DNA from 4 places in the Nitrincola salilacus genome. Region 4 is predicted to be linked to each of the others. Evidence: predicted binding sites of a transcription regulator. Region 4 holds the regulator's gene; each other region holds the start of a gene.
What was found. Region 4 encodes sigma-54, which starts transcription at its own class of promoters, with help from an activator protein. Its sites were predicted from a motif close to TGGCACNNNNNTTGCTNT; they were not measured.

Region 1: a site for sigma-54 is predicted at 1,660-1,677, ahead of ACK3CJ_RS00220 (NarK family nitrate/nitrite MFS transporter). Genes of this name have one in related genera too.
Region 2: a site for sigma-54 is predicted at 1,468-1,485, ahead of ureA (urease subunit gamma). Genes of this name have one in related genera too.
Region 3: a site for sigma-54 is predicted at 2,567-2,584, ahead of flgB (flagellar basal body rod protein FlgB). Genes of this name have one in related genera too.

The regions. Positions count from the first base shown of each region.
Region 1 covers NZ_CP176580.1:48,263-52,600, forward strand. Annotated here, with positions in the region: gene ACK3CJ_RS00220 (NarK family nitrate/nitrite MFS transporter) at 1-1,428, opposite strand, end outside; gene ACK3CJ_RS00225 (hypothetical protein) at 1,971-2,177, shown strand; gene tnpC (IS66 family transposase) at 2,206-3,642, opposite strand; gene ACK3CJ_RS00235 (hypothetical protein) at 3,793-4,338, shown strand, end outside.
Region 2 covers NZ_CP176580.1:3,335,444-3,339,781, reverse strand. Annotated here, with positions in the region: gene ACK3CJ_RS15505 (ATP-binding protein) at 1-394, shown strand, start outside; gene ACK3CJ_RS15500 (urease accessory protein UreD) at 479-1,309, shown strand; gene ureA (urease subunit gamma) at 1,580-1,882, shown strand; gene ACK3CJ_RS15490 (urease subunit beta) at 1,893-2,198, shown strand; gene ureC (urease subunit alpha) at 2,230-3,933, shown strand; gene ureE (urease accessory protein UreE) at 4,035-4,338, shown strand, end outside.
Region 3 covers NZ_CP176580.1:4,217,689-4,222,026, forward strand. Annotated here, with positions in the region: gene ACK3CJ_RS19420 (flagellar hook-basal body complex protein) at 1-947, opposite strand, end outside; gene ACK3CJ_RS19425 (flagellar hook assembly protein FlgD) at 962-1,633, opposite strand; gene flgC (flagellar basal body rod protein FlgC) at 1,677-2,111, opposite strand; gene flgB (flagellar basal body rod protein FlgB) at 2,114-2,515, opposite strand; gene ACK3CJ_RS19440 (CheR family methyltransferase) at 2,706-3,542, opposite strand; gene ACK3CJ_RS19445 (chemotaxis protein CheV) at 3,568-4,338, opposite strand, start outside.
Region 4 covers NZ_CP176580.1:3,527,642-3,531,979, forward strand. Annotated here, with positions in the region: gene lptC (LPS export ABC transporter periplasmic protein LptC) at 1-253, shown strand, start outside; gene lptA (lipopolysaccharide transport periplasmic protein LptA) at 240-752, shown strand; gene lptB (LPS export ABC transporter ATP-binding protein) at 755-1,480, shown strand; gene ACK3CJ_RS16330 (RNA polymerase factor sigma-54) at 1,524-3,113, shown strand; gene hpf (ribosome hibernation promoting factor) at 3,168-3,458, shown strand; gene ptsN (PTS IIA-like nitrogen regulatory protein PtsN) at 3,486-3,950, shown strand; gene rapZ (RNase adapter RapZ) at 3,954-4,338, shown strand, end outside.

The sequences.
Region 1 (4,338 bases), 1.3 Mb from region 4:
TTCGGCCATGTGTCCGCGGGGTTCTTCCAGCAGCAACAGAGTGATAAAGCCGAGCACCGCAGTAGCGGCAATGACCATGAAGAAGGTTTGGTAGCTGACCATGGACAGCACGGTGAGATAGAACACCGCACCGACGTTACCGTAGGCGCCGGTCATGCCTGCCACCTGACCGGTGAGGCGACGCTTGATCAGCGGTACCACCGCGAAGACCGCGCCTTCGCCAGCCTGTACAAAGAACGAGCAGGTCATGGCGGCAATAACCGCCAGTACCAGCGGCCAGCTGCTGTCGATCACCGACATCACGGCATACCCGATGGCCAGACCCGCTGTCAGTACCAGCAGGGTGGCCTTGCGGCCGAAGCGGTCACTGATCAGGCCACCGGCAGGACGGGACATCAGATTCATGAAAGCATAGCCCGAAGCGAGCAGACCTGCATAGACCATGTTCAGTTCGAAGACATCGGCAAAAAACAGCGGCAGCATGGAGACCACAGCCAGCTCAGAACCAAAGGTGGCGAAGTAGAGCACATTCAGTACCGCGACCTGCTTGAACTTGTAGCGATGCATCTCCGGTACCGGCTGGGTGAAGATCTCTCGGTTAACGAGGTAGGCGCAATAACAATCGTAAAAGAAGAAGGCCACCAGACCGATATAGACGAAAAGGGCCGCGGTGCTGCTTAGGATCGAGACCCCCTGGGGTGAGAGTTTCCAGCACAGCAGTATCAGTGCCGCATAGAGGGGGATCTTCATGATCAGCAGGAAGACGAAGTCGCCCTTGCTGGTGACTTCCAGGCCACCGATACGCTTGGGCTTGAAGTAGGTCGAGCCCTTGGGGGTGTCGGACACATTGAAGTACCAGACGAAGCTGAAGATCAGGGACATCAGGCCAGTGATGCCCACGGCATAGCGCCAGCCGTCGTCACCGCCGAATATCAGCGCCAGAGTCGGCAGCAGCATGGCGGCGGCGGCAGAACCGAAGTTGCCCCAGCCACCGTAGATGCCCTCGGCGGTGCCCAGCTCATTGGCCGGGAACCATTCGCTGACCATGCGGATACCCACCACGAAGCCTGCTCCGATAAAGCCCAGCAGGAAGCGGGCGACAGCGGCCTGGGTGAAGTCCTGGGCCAGGGCGAACATGAAGCAGGGCAAGCTGCAGAAGAGCAACAGTGTTGCATAGACATTGCGTGGACCGTATTTGTCGGTGAGCATGCCGATCAGTACCCGGGCCGGTATAGTCAGGGCGACGTTGAGGATCAACAGGGTTTTGATCTCGTCGGAGGTCAGTCCGAGGGAGGTCTTGATCACGCCCAGCAAGGGTGCAAAGTTGAACCAGACAAAGAAGGTCAGGAAGAAGGCGATCCAGCTCATATGCAGGATCTTCATTTTCCCGGTAAACGAGAACAGATTGAACTTGGTGTGAGCAGTCATTGTTTTACATCCATCGCTGGGTCCACAAGGGCAAAAAAAAATGGCGTTCAACGATCCCCCCGCTAGAGGGAGTGTTGAACGCCATTGTTCAAAATTGGTGCATTTAACGATCGGGAGGCCTTTTTTCGGTGCGCTTCGACAGGCCTGTTACCCGTCAATGAGCCCTCAGCAACTTTGCTGTGGGGCAGAGCGCCGTATTAGCCGCTTTCTCGCCATCTGATACCTTGTTTGAATGCAGATACTGTGCCATCTCTGTTTTTTTGGTCAGATTATTTTTTCCACGATGGCGGTGTTAATCAGTGTCGACCAAAGGCTGCACAGTGACTTCAGGAAGGCCTTGGCCAACAGACAATCAGGCAGTGCCAGAATAAAAGTTCTCATGGCCGAGGATATGGGTAATCAGGTAACGTTAAATATATGCGTGTAGGAGCCCTTAAATACCAAGTTTGACTTGCCGTATTTAACTAGCTAGCATTACTGTTGGAAAGTGCTCGTCTAGGAGATTGAGCTTTAGTTAATTGTCAAAAGGAGCTTGACCCAACATGTCTATCGGAATTGTCTCTTGTAGCCAGGCACGTCAACAGCAGCGATTAATCCAACAACGTCTCGAAAATCAACTCTCAGCAGAGTTCCGGCTCAATAAAAGTACTTTGATTGCTTTGAATCTTCCACACACCTTAGCGGTTTGGATTGAATATAAGCGGCAATCGGGTTTACAGAATACACAAATATCTGAAGCTTTTTCGTAACTATTCAGCCATTATAGACCCAGCAGGTTTATTTATTATCATCGGCAGCATTCATAAAAGGTAACAGCTCTCCTTTAAAAAGTGATGCCATAGCCTGCGAGCCGCTGACTCCTTGCTTGCGTGCAGTCGATAAATAACTCCGGACACGACAGAAGATATGAGCACCTTCCAGCGACCGGAAGCACCCTGATATTTTCTGCTGCACCTTGAGCATCCGGATATCCCGTTCACCTTGGTTGTTGGTAAAGGGCACATGGGGATCCTCTAAAAATCTAAGCACATCGGCTTCGAAGTTCCTCAGCCTCTCAAGTAGATTTCGTGCCGTTGAGCGCTTAAGGCGACCGCGTTTGCCGTCTCGTTGTACTTCATCGGGTGGCGGACATTCAATATCCGCTTTCTTTAAACAGTCTCTATAAGCTTTACGCCAACCTTCCGCTTGATCGGCAGGTACTGACCCGCCAGCATTGATGACGGCATCATTCATGGTGCACAGTAATGTCTGCATGCGCTGTGCCCAGGCTTGTTTGTCCTGCTCCCAGACGCGTTCAAGTTCACGCAAATGGTGAGCATTACACAGTGCATGCTGGCAATCGGTATAGCGGTAATAGGGTTTCCAGTGATCATGACACAGCGTACCGGTAAAGCGCGGTAAGATGCCGATCTGATCCATGGCTTCACTGCCTCGTTTTGAGTGAGGTGCTAACCACGTGAGTGACTCATTGGATGCACAATGCAGCCAATGACGCTTTCCACCAATATTGATACCGGTTTCATCGGCATGGATCACCTGCGCCTGAGTCAGACGCTGTTTGACCCATGACTCAAACGGCGCGGCTTTATCGAAGGCTTCTTTATTGAAGTTAAATAACGAACCGACACTTAACGGAATACTGAGCTGATCTTCAAAGTACTCACGTACGCGGTCATACGGCAGTAACTGATACAGGGATAAGTAAACCGCATGAGCCTTTAATACAGGGCCATATTGAACTGACGATTTCACACCCTCTGGAAAGGGCGCGGTGACACGATTACCCTGTTCATCTTCAAGGATTTCAGCACGGTACTCTGTGACGAGACGACTGATATCGATATCAAAGACCTGCCGAGTCTCATAGCCAGCGAACGTGTAAGTGCTCCCCTTGGGCAAGGTGCGACGATCGATTTTAACAACGTTGATCTCATCTGGATCATCCACGGGTTGTAATGTTTTCCCGATACGCCCCTGTTGGCCGCCGGGTTTACGATCACTTTTAGCGCGTTCTTTTTTAACGCGATCAGGATCCTGAGACGGGGGTTTGCTGCTATTGCGACTGTTGGTGTTGACGCGTCCTAGCAGGATTGGAATGATTAACAGGAGTATCTCAAACGTTGATCGTAACGATGGAGAAATAGATGCATCATCTTTAAGTTGCTGCCTTGCATTCGCTATGATCGCGTCGACATCAATATCACTGATCTTCATGAGATAGACCTGAATCCTGCTGTTTGATGGCTTATTATCGCACGCTTTTTTCAGATCGGATTTTTCGCTCTGTGATGCGTTCTAAGCGGTTTTAAGCATTCATCCTCGCAGGGAGTGATATCGTCTGATCTGTAACGACTGCGGGGCTAAATGGTGCGCTTGGTAAGTACATATGATGGAAGCCAGGGCGGCGATGAGATCTGGACGTTTTTAGCCAAAAACACTGTCAAGTACTTTTTTAGTTATTTTGGGCTGAATAGATACGCTTTTTCTAAACTTGATAGTGGTAATGCAAGCTTGCCAGAGCTGATTATCGAATCATCAGGTTATAAATTGGTGCAGGATCATACGGGAGCAGTAATAAGTGCAGCGGTAGAAGGGCGTGCATTGAGCGCCCTAATACAAGATTTTAAGCGCTCGGGTAATCTGCTTGGAAATTATCGAATCACGCAGGGTAATGGTCGCTATTATGTGGTTTTTAAAGGTAATCAAAAACTCAGAAGCCTCATTAAAGGTACGCGCTACCTCACGGATAACCCTCTAGTAATAAGTTTAGGTATTGCATCGCCTTCTGAGATGCTCAAGGGCGCGGCTCGATCTAATATTTTCATTACACTTATTATTTCTGGAGGTGGCAATAGTATTAAATGGATCTTTTTGGAAGAGTACCTCTGGACTAATTTTCTTTCGGATATA
Region 2 (4,338 bases), 190 kb from region 4:
GGATGGTGCGTTGTCATCGGCACCAGATAATGTGTTGATCTACGCCACATCCAACCGTCGGCACCTGTTGCCGGAATCCTCGACCGATAATCTCCAGGCAAGCTGGGTTGATGGCGAACTACACCCCGGGGATGCAATAGAGGAGACGATCTCGCTGTCGGACCGTTTTGGTCTGTGGATCAGCTTCTATCCCTTTAATCAGGATACCTACCTTGCAGCTGTCCAACACTGGATAGGTCAGTTGGCGGCCCGGCATGAGCTTGAGTATCAATGGACGGAAGCGTTGCAGAAAGAGGCGGTCAGTTTCGCTCAGGCACGCGGAGTACGTTCCGGGCGCAGCGCCTGGCAGTTTGCCTGCCAGTGGGTAGGGGCTGCAGCACTGCAATCGTACTAACAGTGAGTTGTTAAAAACAATCTGGCACTAACCTTGCTTCAATCAACCTGACACTTTTGTGATAGTGATGGAATCGAGGTTGAGATGAATGTTGCAGTGACCCGTAAAGGCTGGGAGGCCGAGCTGGAGATGGTGTTCTCCAGCCGACATGGCGCAACCCGACTGAGTAAGCGGAGCCGGCGTGGGCCACTGGCGCTGCAGCGCCCATTTTATCCTGAAGGCGAGGTGTGTCACACCTATCTGCTGCACCCACCGGGTGGTCTCGTGGGTGGAGATCAATTGCAGATCAACCTCCGGGTTGAGCAGGGTGCACACGCGCTGCTAACGACGCCCGGTGCAACCAAATTCTATCGCTCTGACGGTCGTCTGGCTCAGCAGCGCCAGCATCTGGTGGTGGATCAGGATGGTGCTCTGGAGTGGTTTCCTCATGAGAATATCTATTTCCCCGGCGCGATTGCACAGCTTGATACCCGCCTGGAACTGGCAGCCAGCAGTCGCTTTATCGGCTGGGAGCTGCAGTGCCTCGGGCGTCCGGTGATCGATGAGGTATTCACCTCGGGGGAGGTCAGAGCAGGTCTGACGCTGATGCTGGAGGGGAAGCCTGTCCTGATTGAGCAACTGGTCACCGAAGGGGATCAACTGATCCGTTCGGCATCCGGTCTGCGACAGCATCCGATGAGCGGCACGATGATTATTTACGCTCCGAATCTTCCTGATATTGAGCCGATTCGAGAGCTGTTGGTTGAATCGCCCCAGGTTGTTTCGGCAGCGACCTGTGTTGATGGTGTGTTGGTGGTCCGACTGCTGGGTAACCGTACCGAATCGATGCAGCGCATCATGATTAGTATCTGGCAAATGATTCGTCCACAGGTGTTTGGCAGGGAGGCCTGCCTGCCGCGTATCTGGTCTACCTGAAGTCATTACAATTTACACTCTTATTTGCGCATCGTTTTAGTGCATAAAAGGTGAGTGCTTTTTAATGTGCACTTTTTTCGTGCGCATTCGTTTCCCCCAGAAGCAGCATATCCCGTGAACCTCTCCCGAACTGGCTGATTTCGCGTTGTGCGCCATTTTGGTACGCAGTTTGCAAAAGTACCGTCAGATACACCGAACTGAGTGATGACTCGCTTAGCCAAAACAAGCCTAGCCAAGACTAGTCTAGCGAAAACAAGCAGGAGCTGACTGATGGAGCTGACCCCACGCGAGAAAGACAAACTGATGCTGTTTACGGCAGGTCTTCTGGCCGAACGGCGTAAGGCGCGCGGCCTGAAGTTGAACTACCCGGAAGCGATTGCTTATATCAGTGCCGCGGTTCTGGAAGGGGCGCGCGATGGAAAAACAGTAGCAGAGTTGATGGATTATGGCCGTACCCTGCTCACGCGTGATGAGGTGATGGAAGGGATAGCCGAGATGATTCATGACGTTCAGGTGGAAGCCACTTTCCCGGATGGCACTAAGCTCGTGACTGTCCACGAACCGATTATCTGAGGAGAGCAGCATGATTCCCGGTGAAATGCAGGTGATGGCAGGTGATATTGAGCTGAATGTCGGTCGCGACACCCTGACGGTGGAGGTCGCCAATACCGGTGATCGACCGGTGCAGGTCGGCTCTCACTATCACTTTTTTGAAACCAATCAGGCACTGCGCTTTGATCGTGACCCCACGCGTGGCTATCGCCTTAATATAGCAGCGGGTACGGCTGTTCGGTTCGAGCCGGGCCAGAGCCGAACGGTTGAGCTGGTGGCCTATGACGGTAAGCGCGAAGTCTATGGATTTCAGGGCCAGATTATGGGCGCGCTCTGAGCGCTGCAGCAACTGACAGGAGTGCGTGAACATGGCAACGATTTCCCGGCAGGCCTATGCCGAAATGTTTGGACCGACAACCGGCGATCGCCTGAGGCTGGCTGATACGGAGCTTTGGCTGGAGGTTGAAAAAGACTTCACCATCTATGGTGATGAGGTCAAGTTCGGCGGGGGTAAGGTGATCCGCGATGGCATGGGGCAGAGCCAACGCCCTGATGCCGAAACCATGGATCTGGTGATCACCAATGCCCTGATTATCGATCACTGGGGTATCGTCAAGGCGGATGTCGGCATCAAACATGGCCGAATTGTCAGCATTGGCAAGGCGGGTAACCCGGATGTACAGCTTGGCGTCACGATAGTGATCGGGCCAGGTACGGAGGTGATTGCCGGTGAGGGACAGATACTCACGGCGGGTGGCGTCGACTCGCATATTCACTTTATCTGCCCGCAGCAGGTTGAAGAAGCACTCAGCTCCGGGGTTACCACGATGCTTGGTGGCGGCACGGGCCCTGCCACAGGCACCAACGCCACCACCTGTACACCCGGCCCATGGAATATACATCGCATGCTGGAAGCGGCTGATTCGATGCCGATGAATCTGGGTTTTCTCGGTAAGGGTAATGCGAGCCAGCCCGAGGCGCTGCGCGAGCAGGTAGCAGCGGGCGCGATGGGGCTCAAACTGCATGAAGACTGGGGTACCACACCGGCAGCCATCGACTGCTGTCTGAGTGTTGCGGATGAGATGGATGTGCAGGTCGCGATCCATACCGATACCCTGAACGAGTCGGGATTTGTCGAGGATACGCTGGCTGCCATCGGTGGCCGAGTGATTCACACCTATCATACCGAGGGGGCGGGTGGCGGCCATGCGCCGGATATTATCAAGGCATGTGGTGAAGCCAATATTCTGCCGTCCTCCACCAATCCGACCCGACCCTACACGATTAATACAGTGGATGAGCATCTGGATATGCTGATGGTCTGCCATCATCTTGATCCGTCGATTGCTGAGGATGTGGCGTTTGCGGAATCACGGATACGGCGTGAAACCATTGCAGCCGAAGATATTCTCCATGATTTGGGGGCATTCTCGATGATTGCCTCCGATTCCCAGGCGATGGGGCGTGTCGGTGAGGTGATCATCCGCACTTGGCAGACGGCGCACAAGATGAAGGTGCAGCGGGGAGCACTCAGTGGCGACACGTCCCGCAATGATAATAACCGCATCAAGCGTTACATCGCCAAATATACGATCAACCCGGCACTGGCGCACGGTATCGCGCACGAGGTCGGCTCCATCGAGCCGGGCAAGCTGGCGGATCTGGTGCTCTGGAAACCCGCCTTCTTCGGTATCAAGCCCAGTCTGATCATCAAGGGTGGGATGATTGCGATGGCGCCGATGGGTGATCCCAACGCTTCCATCCCGACCCCTCAGCCCTCTCATTATCGCCCCATGTTCGGTTCCATCGGGCGTGCGGTACAGAGCACCTCGATGCTGTTTCTGTCGCAGGCAGGTATTGCGGCGGGTGTGCATGAGAATCTGGGGCTGCGCAGCCGGATCGGTGAGGTGCGCGGCTGTCGTACCGTGACCAAGGATAAGATGATCCTGAACAGCTACCAGCCGCTGATAGAGCTTGATTCCCAGACCTATGAGGTGCGCGCCGATGGTGAATTGCTGGTGTGCGAACCGGCAGACTGCCTGCCGATGGCGCAGCGCTACTTTTTGTTTTAGGTGAGCTGTTTTAGGTGCGTTTTTTTAGGTGAGCTGTTTTAGAAGCGCTGTTTCAGAAGCGGGCTTTCACGTTTATACGCAGTTTTTAAAGGATAGGCACAATGATTCGATTTACCCGAAAACTGGATGACGCAGCACAGGCGAATGTCAGCCTCAGTCTGCCGATAGACCAGCGGATTCGCAGCCGGTTGCGGGTGACCCTGGATGATGGCCGTGAAGCGGGGCTGTTTTTGCCGCGGGGCCAGATTCTGCGCGGTGGTGATCTGCTGGCGAGTGAGTGCGGGCTGATCGTGGTGATCAAGGCGGCGCCTGAATCGGTATCCACTCTCTATAGTGATGATCCCTTTGCCCTGATGCGAGCCAGTTACCATCTGGGCAACCGCCATGTGCCGCTGCAGATAGCAC
Region 3 (4,338 bases), 690 kb from region 4:
ATCGTACCATCACCCCCCGGCGTGATATCATAGGTTCGCACCTCATTGGCATCCCTGTGTGGGGTCGCCGCATTATCCCGTATCAGAGCAGTGGCTGCTTCTGTGACAACAACATCACCGGCATCCGTAGCCCAGGCGTTCAGTTCAAAACGCAGTACACCGCCAACCAGTGTAAAAGACTCAGGGTCGATCCTGTTATCGCGTGCGGCCAACGCCTCAAGCTTGGCGGGATCAAGCGCACCCGCGGTAGACACATCCAGACCCGAGACCAGCACATCATCAATATTACCGACCGTGAATTCGAAATACTCACGCACCGGTCGTTGTTCAGCAAAGTTGTATTTGATGGTATGTTCATTACCCAAACTATCAAACGTACGCACGGTTGTTGTGTAGGTGAAAGAGCCCGGCTGATCCTTATCATAGTTGGGCAGCAGTAAGGAAGCATCCTCCCGAGCATCAATATTGAAAGACAGATCAATGCTTTCCGTTGCCTTTGGCGGACTCTCTTTCTGGGTCACCGCCAGATTACCGATCGGTAGACGGTTTCCCTGCTCATCCAACCCATAACCCTGCAAAAACTTACCGCTTTGCGAAACAATGGAACCATCCTTGTCCAGCTCAAAGTTACCGGCTCGGGTATACGTTACGCCACCCTGACCATCATCCAGCTGAAAAAAACCGGAGCCATTGATCGCCAGATCCAGGTTGTTATTCGTGAACTCAATAGTACCGGCACTGTAGTCCTGCGATATATTGGATACTGTCACACCAGAGCCCGGTGTATTGCTCGATCCAGCACCGACAACCGATGTCGCATAGATATCACCGAACTGAGTGCGTGATGACTTGAACCCGACGGTACTGGTGTTGGCAATATTATTGCCCGTAACATCCAGCATGGTTGAGGCGGCTTTGAGACCTGTAATGGCGGTATTGAATGACATGGCTAACCTCTCATTTATCCAATCTGTCTGACGTCGTTGATACCAACCGAACCGCCATCTGTATTAACTTTCATACCGATACCGTTCTGCCCCAGCGTCACACTGTTGACGGTATGTGCGATATAACTCTCTACTGTCTGATACTCACCGTCACCTTGGCGTGCCTCTGCAACAAAACGATATTTTCCTGGAGGCATATCCAAACCAGCCCAGGCGAAGTTATGCTCACCTGCAGACTGATTTCCCATATTCACAGCATCTATCAGATTCCCTGCACCGTCATAGACTGACACTTTCAGATCAGACACGCTGGTTTCAAGCGGCACCATGCCCCTGACGGCACGATCCTCAGTCAAAATACCGGTATCCGTTTTCACATAAGCATTTCGCCCCACCATCGCTGAAGCCTGCAATGCCGCCTGAGAACTCAACAGCGAGTTACTCATGCTCTCTACCGTATTACTCATGTTCGCCATGCTCTCAACCATGGTCATACTGGAGATCTGCTGCATGAAATCAGTTGTCTCAGCCGGACTCGTAGGATCCTGGTTCTGCAACTGGGCAATCATCAGCTTCATGAACATCTGACTTTCGTCGCCCGGCCCTTTGGCTTTCTGAGCTTCTGATTGGTTATTCTGGTTTATCTTGTCAAAAACATTTTGACCAGTACCGTTAATAGTGCTCATGAGAGCCCCTCTATTTAACTTTAATAGCTAACCCTGACACTGATCACTGACCCAGCGTCAGCGCTTTCTGCAGCATCTGTTTGGTTGTATTCATCACATCAACATTGATCTGGAAAGAGCGTGACGCCGAAATCATATCGGCCATCTCTTCCATGATGTTCACATTGGGGTAAAACACGTAACCCTGCTCATCTGCCATCGGGTGGTCCGGCTCATAGGCCTGACGCAATGCTGCCTGGCTCTGAACAATATCCAGTACCTGAACGCCCTGACCAGGCGCAAGACCCGCTTCACCACTTTGCAAAACAGACTCCTCTGGTGCACGCAGTGCAAAAACTGGCTTACGCGCACGATAGGTTTCACCTTCGTTTGAACTGACACTTTCAGCATTGGCCATATTACTGGCCGTTGTATTCAAACGAATCGTCTGAGCACTCATGGCAGAGCCGGCAATATTGAATACGTTAGATAAAGACATGATTACTCACCCTTGATCGCTGAATTAAGGCCACTGAACTTGCTGTTCAAAAACTCAAAGGATGCCTGAAAGCGGATAGAGTTTTCGGTAAAACGTGCTATCTCTTCCTGCACTTCCACCGTATTGCCATCAATGGAGGGCTGGAGTGGCTGGCGGTAGAGCAGATCCGCCGCAAAATCAGGCGCTATCAACCCAGAGAAATGACCTGCTTTAGTCCCTTTCAGGGCAACCGGTTCCTGTACCGCCTGCTCTCCCTTCAGCACAGCACTGAAATCAATATCACGCGCCTTGAAGTTCGGTGTATCGGCATTGGCAATATTATTCGCAATGATCTCACTACGGCGCGTACGCAATAACAGCGCGTCAGGATGAATACCAAGTGCATTATCGAAGTTAATTGCCATGATTGCCTCTGAGTTCTTTTACGACAGCATAAAGCTCATATTGCACAGAAAAATGCAAAAGACATACCATAACTATTAAATTATTGATTTTTAATGCATAAAGGGGATTTTTTAAAGTTCATTGCCACCTAAGCGGCAATGAATTACCGCCTTAGCGGCAAATATGGAAACCTGGAGAGTAGAAGCGGCATCAAATCGCCTGATAAATGATACCAGGACGGCAATGGATCATCTTGTAGATATCTGGCATGCCAGACAGGGATTCAGACGCACCCAGAACCAGATACCCTCCTGTTTTAAGCTGTTTACGCATCTTGCGAAGAATTTCAGCTTTCACATCAGAAGAGAAATAGATCAATACGTTACGGCAGAAAATAATATCGAACTGCCCCAGCGTTGAGTACTGCCCGAGCAAGTTGAGACTCTGAAACTTGACCCGACTCTTGATTTCGGGCCGAACCTGCCAGACACCATCAGCAGACTGTTGAAAAAAGCGCTTGAGTCTATCCTGTGACAGCCCCCGCCCCAGTGCCAGCATCTCGTACTCTCCACGCCGCGCCTGATTCAGCACACTGCTTGAGATATCCGTAGCCACTATTTCCGGCGCCGTCATTAAAGCACCTGGCTTCAGTTGCTTATACTCCTCCATCACCATACTGATGGAGTAGGGCTCTTGCCCCGTCGAGCAGGCAGCGGACCAGAGTCGAAGCTTCTGAGAGCCACTACCCGTCATCTCAGGCAGAAGTTTATCACGCAGGATATCGAAAGGGTGGATGTCACGAAACCAGAGCGTTTCGTTGGTTGTCATCGCATCGATAACCTGCTCTTTCAGTGTCGTTCCACCATACTGACTGAGTTTGGATACCAACTCCGACAGACTACTGAAGCCCTCTTGCTGCATGATCCGGTTCAGACGACTCTGAACCAGATACTGTTTGTGGTCGGCCAGCAAAATACCACAGCTCTTTTCCAGGAACTGGCTGAAACTTCTGAACTCGTCAGTTGAGATCGTAAATCCGCTTTTCACTCAATCAGCCTCAAGTTGGGTCAGGTTATCTGACCGCTTGCATACGCCTGACGACGACACCTGCCAGCTCATCAGGGTTGAATTTGGCCAGGAAACCATCGGCACCGACCTTTTTCACCATCGAGACGTTGAATCCGCCACTGAGTGATGTATGCAACACAACATGCATCTTCTGCATCCGGCTGTCACCTCTGATCATGGAGGTCAGCGTGTAACCATCCATCTCCGGCATCTCGATATCAGAGATCAGCATCAGAAAGTGCTCTGTCACATCCACATCCTTGTCAGCCATATCCTTCAGCAGCATCCAGGCTTGGCGACCGTTCTTGGCGATCGTCACCTTCAACCCCAGACTTTCGAGACTTTTCTGCATCTGATTACGTGCAACAGCAGAATCATCACATATCAGCACATGATACTGATGCGCCTCTTGGCGAACATCTTTGTTGGCTACCTCCTCACTGACATCAGTCGGTGCAGGATAGAGATCAGCCAGGATCTGTTCAACATCGATGATCTCGATCAACTTGCCCTCATGCTCAAATACGGCAGTCAGGTAGTTATCGGTTCCTATCTCAGCCGGCGGTGCCATGATCTGATCCCAATTGGTATTCAGAATTCTGTCAACCTTGCGTACCAGAAACGCCAGAGTACGCTTGTTATATTCGGCCACAATCAGAAAGCAGGTGCGCTCATCCTCTTCTGGAATCGGCCGGCGACCGATCGCCTCTGACAGATCCAGCACGGGAATGGTTTCACCTCGGATGTGGGCCATCCCCTTGATAACAGTTGTCTG
Region 4 (4,338 bases):
GCTGGACGATGAAAGCAAGATTGAACTTGCAGGGGATGTACAGGTTATTGATAATCCTGTACAAGGCACACCCATTATCATGACCACAAGCGTTCTGGCCCTGTTTCCACCACAGGACTTCGCTTCGACAGAAGCAGCCGTAACTCTTACAGATGGCCAAAGCCGCACAGATGCCATTGGTATGCAGGCCTGGTTCAGTGAGCGACGTGTTGAGCTGCTATCAGAGGTAAGAGGTATTTATGTCAAGAATTAAACAAGTGGCACTATTGTGCCTGAGCAGTTGCTTGCTTCTGGCAAACGCTGCACACGCCCTGCCGAGCGACAAAGATGAACCTATCTACATCAGTGCAGATCAGGCCAGCATGAATGAGCAGACAGGCGTTACCATCTACAGTGGCCGCGTTGAAATACGTCAGGGCAGCATGCTGCTGCTGGGAGACCGTGTAGAGCTGCGTCGTTCATCCGATGGCGAAATTGAACGCATCATCTCAACCGGCACCCCTGCTGAGTTCCATCAACAGCACCGCGAGGGGCAGCCACTGACCAAAGCTTACGGCCAGAACATGAATTACCACGTTACACAGCAGCAGGTCACCATCACCAATCAGGCCCGTGTGGTTCAGGGTAACGACAACTTCACCGGCGAACGTATCGTATACAACATGGATCAGGCGGTTGTGGATGCATTCGGTAGCGAAAGTGGTGGGCAGCGTGTTGAAATGGTCATTCAACCCAGAAGCAGTGGAAACTGATTATGGCAATGCTTGAAGCACTCCATCTGGCCAAGAGCTACAAAGGCCGTCAGGTTGTGCGTGATGTATCACTCAAGATCAGCCAGGGAGAGATCGTGGGTCTCCTCGGCCCCAACGGCGCAGGCAAAACCACCTGCTTCTACATGATTGTCGGTCTCGTGGCAGCGGATGAGGGCCATATCCGTATCAATCAGGATGATGTCACAGGCATGCCGATGCATGGCCGTGCACAGCGAGGAGTCGGTTATCTGCCTCAGGAGCCCTCGGTTTTCAGAAAGCTCAGTGTACGTGATAACCTGATGGCAATTCTGGAAACACGCAAGGAGATGAGCAAGGCCGATCGTGAAGAGCAACTGGAAGCACTGCTGCAGGAGTTTCATATCACGCACATCCGCAACAGTCCCGGTATGGCGCTGTCGGGTGGCGAAAGGAGACGCGTCGAAATTGCCCGGGCACTGGCAACAGAGCCCACCTTCATACTGCTGGATGAGCCATTTGCCGGCGTTGACCCCATTTCGGTCAATGATATCAAGCAGACGATTCGCCATCTGCAGAGTCGCGGTATAGGAATTCTGATCACCGATCATAATGTCAGGGAGACACTCGATATCTGTGAACGCGCTTACATTGTCAGTGAAGGAGCCATCCTCGCAGAGGGAGATCCCGAGACAATCATGGCGAATAAGCAGGTCAGATCAGCCTATCTGGGCGAACAGTTCAGGCTATGATGACCACTATCCACCGTCTAACCTCAAGTGATAATACTGGCATATGAAACAAGCGCTACATCTCAAGATTGGCCAGCATCTCACGATGACACCTCAGTTGCAGCAGGCGATACGGCTGCTGCAACTGTCGACGCTTGATCTGCAGCAGGAGATACAGCAGGCGCTGGAAAACAATCCACTGCTGGAGGTCAGCGAAGAGGAGCATGAGCCAGAGACCGCGTCGATAGAGGAATCCTACGACACCTCTTACGAAGATGCGCACGAAGACAGCTATGACAGCAAAAGCTACGATGAGAAGGATGAGTTTCAGCCATCCGGTAACTCAGAGATTGTCAGCAAGAGCAATACGGAGAGTACTGACAGTCGGGCCGAGAGTGATGACAGTTTTGACGGCCCGGATACCGACAGTGAATGGAGCGAACAGATCCCCTCTGAACTGGCTACAGACAGCAGTTGGGATGACACATACCAGCAGCAGAGCAGTAGTGCATCATCCGACGACTGGCCAGACAACGAGAATGATACCCGCGAAGACACCCTGCAGGACCATCTGAACTGGCAGTTAAATCTGACGCCAATGAGCGATGCTGATCGCATGGTCGCTGAAGCCATCATTGACGGCATCGACACCGATGGCTACCTGAAGGTTTCAACCGAAGAACTGCTCGAGCAGTTCAAAGAACAGGAACCTGATTATTTTGGCGATGCCGAGCTGGATGAAATAGAAGCCGTTCTGCATCGTATCCAGCAGTTCGATCCTCCCGGCGTAGCGGCTCGCGATCTCAGTGAGTGTTTGATCATCCAGCTGCGACAGTTTGGATCCTCGCTACCCTGGGGCAAAGAAGCGATAAAGCTGGCCTCGGATCATCTGCCGCTTCTGGCAAGCCACGACTATCGAAGCCTGATGCGTAAACTGCGCGTCAAGGAAGATGATCTGCAATCGATCATCTCACTGATTCAGTCACTGAATCCGCGCCCGGGCTCCAGCATCATCTCCAGTCAATCTGAATATGTGATCCCTGATGTCATTGTCAGCAAGCACCGTGACGAGTGGATTGTTACCCTGAATCCTGACACCTCGCCAAAACTGCGCATCAACACTCAATACGCAGATTTGATCAGAAGGGCTGACAACAGCGCCGATAACAACTATCTTAAAAGTCATCTACAGGAAGCTCGCTGGTTCTTGAAGAGCCTTCTCAGCCGCAATGACACACTACTGAAGGTTGCCAGCGAAATCGTCGAAAGACAGCGAGATTTTCTGGATTTCGGTGAGGAGGCAATGAAGCCCATGGTGCTACACGACATTGCGGAAGCTGTTTCCATGCATGAGTCCACCATTTCCAGGGTCACCACGCAAAAGTTCATACATACACCGCGCGGCATCTTCGAGCTCAAATATTTCTTTTCCAGCCAGGTCACGACTGCTGACGGTGAAGGCGCCTCCTCCACCGCTATTCGTGCACTGATCAAGAAGCTGGTTGCAGGTGAAAACAGCGCAAAACCACTGAGTGACAACAAGATCGCTCAACTGCTGAAAGAACAGGGCATTAACGTCGCAAGGCGAACTATCGCAAAATATCGCGAAGCGCTGAGCATACCACCTTCTAATGAGCGCAAGCGTTTGCTTTAATAACAAACAGGCACAGAACAAACCTTATCGTGCCTGACAACAAGGAGAAGCCTTATGCAGATTAATATCACTGGCCATCATGTAGAGCTGACTGATGCACTGACCGAATATGTGCATGCGAAATTTGAAAAGCTGGAGCGCCATTTCGATAACATTACCAATGTTCAGGTTATCCTCACTGTTGAAAAAACCCGCCAGAAAGCAGAAGCTGATGTACATCTAGCAGGTGGAGAACTGTTTGCGACAGATGAACAGGATGACATGTACACCGCAATTGATGGGCTGGTTGATAAACTTGATCGGCAGGTTATCAAGCACAAGGAAAAAATGAAGTCTTTCAAATAACCCACTAACCAAGACCGACATTACCCTATGCATATCTCCGAGCTGCTGACCGAATCCAGAACACTATGCCACATGGATGCGGCCAGCAAGAAAAGAGTCCTCGAACTGGCCAGCGATACCCTCGCTGCCCAGATCGAAGGACTGGAAACTGAAGAAATCTTCAGTGGTCTGCTTAATCGCGAAAGACTCGGTAGCACCGGGATAGGTGATGGTGTGGCAATTCCGCACTGCCGCCTTCCCGGCTGTGAACAAGCGCTGGCGCTGCTCATAACACTTGAGCAACCCATCGACTTCGATGCGATCGACAACCGACCGGTTGATCTGTTGTGCTGCCTGCTGGTACCGGAAAATGAAGCCGCACAACATCTTCAGACTCTGGCCAGCATTGCCGAACTTTTCAGCAACAGCGATGTGCGTGAAACTCTGCGCAACTGTACCGACAGTCACTCGCTTTATCAGGCGCTGGTGGCCACCTCGGGTAACGGGAGTTAACAGATGAAACTGGTCGTCCTCAGCGGCCGCTCCGGCTCGGGCAAAAGCACCGCCCTGCAGGCACTGGAAGATATCGATTTTTACTGTATCGACAACCTTCCAGCCCTGCTCCTGCCGGAACTCATTGGTCAGATGTTGTTGGCGCCAGATCGTCCTGAACGATTGGCCGTCAGCATAGATGCCCGCAATCTGGTCAGCAACTTGCGTCAGGTACCGGATATTTTGCGCAGTATCAGCCAGATTCCAGATCTCAGCAGTGAAGTTATCTACCTTGATGCCGGTGAAGCCACTTTGCTCAAACGCTTCAATGCCACTCGCCGTAAGCATCCGCTGACCAGCAGTGGTGCGGGGCTGAAAGAAGCGATCGAAAAAGAGAGACTACTGCTCG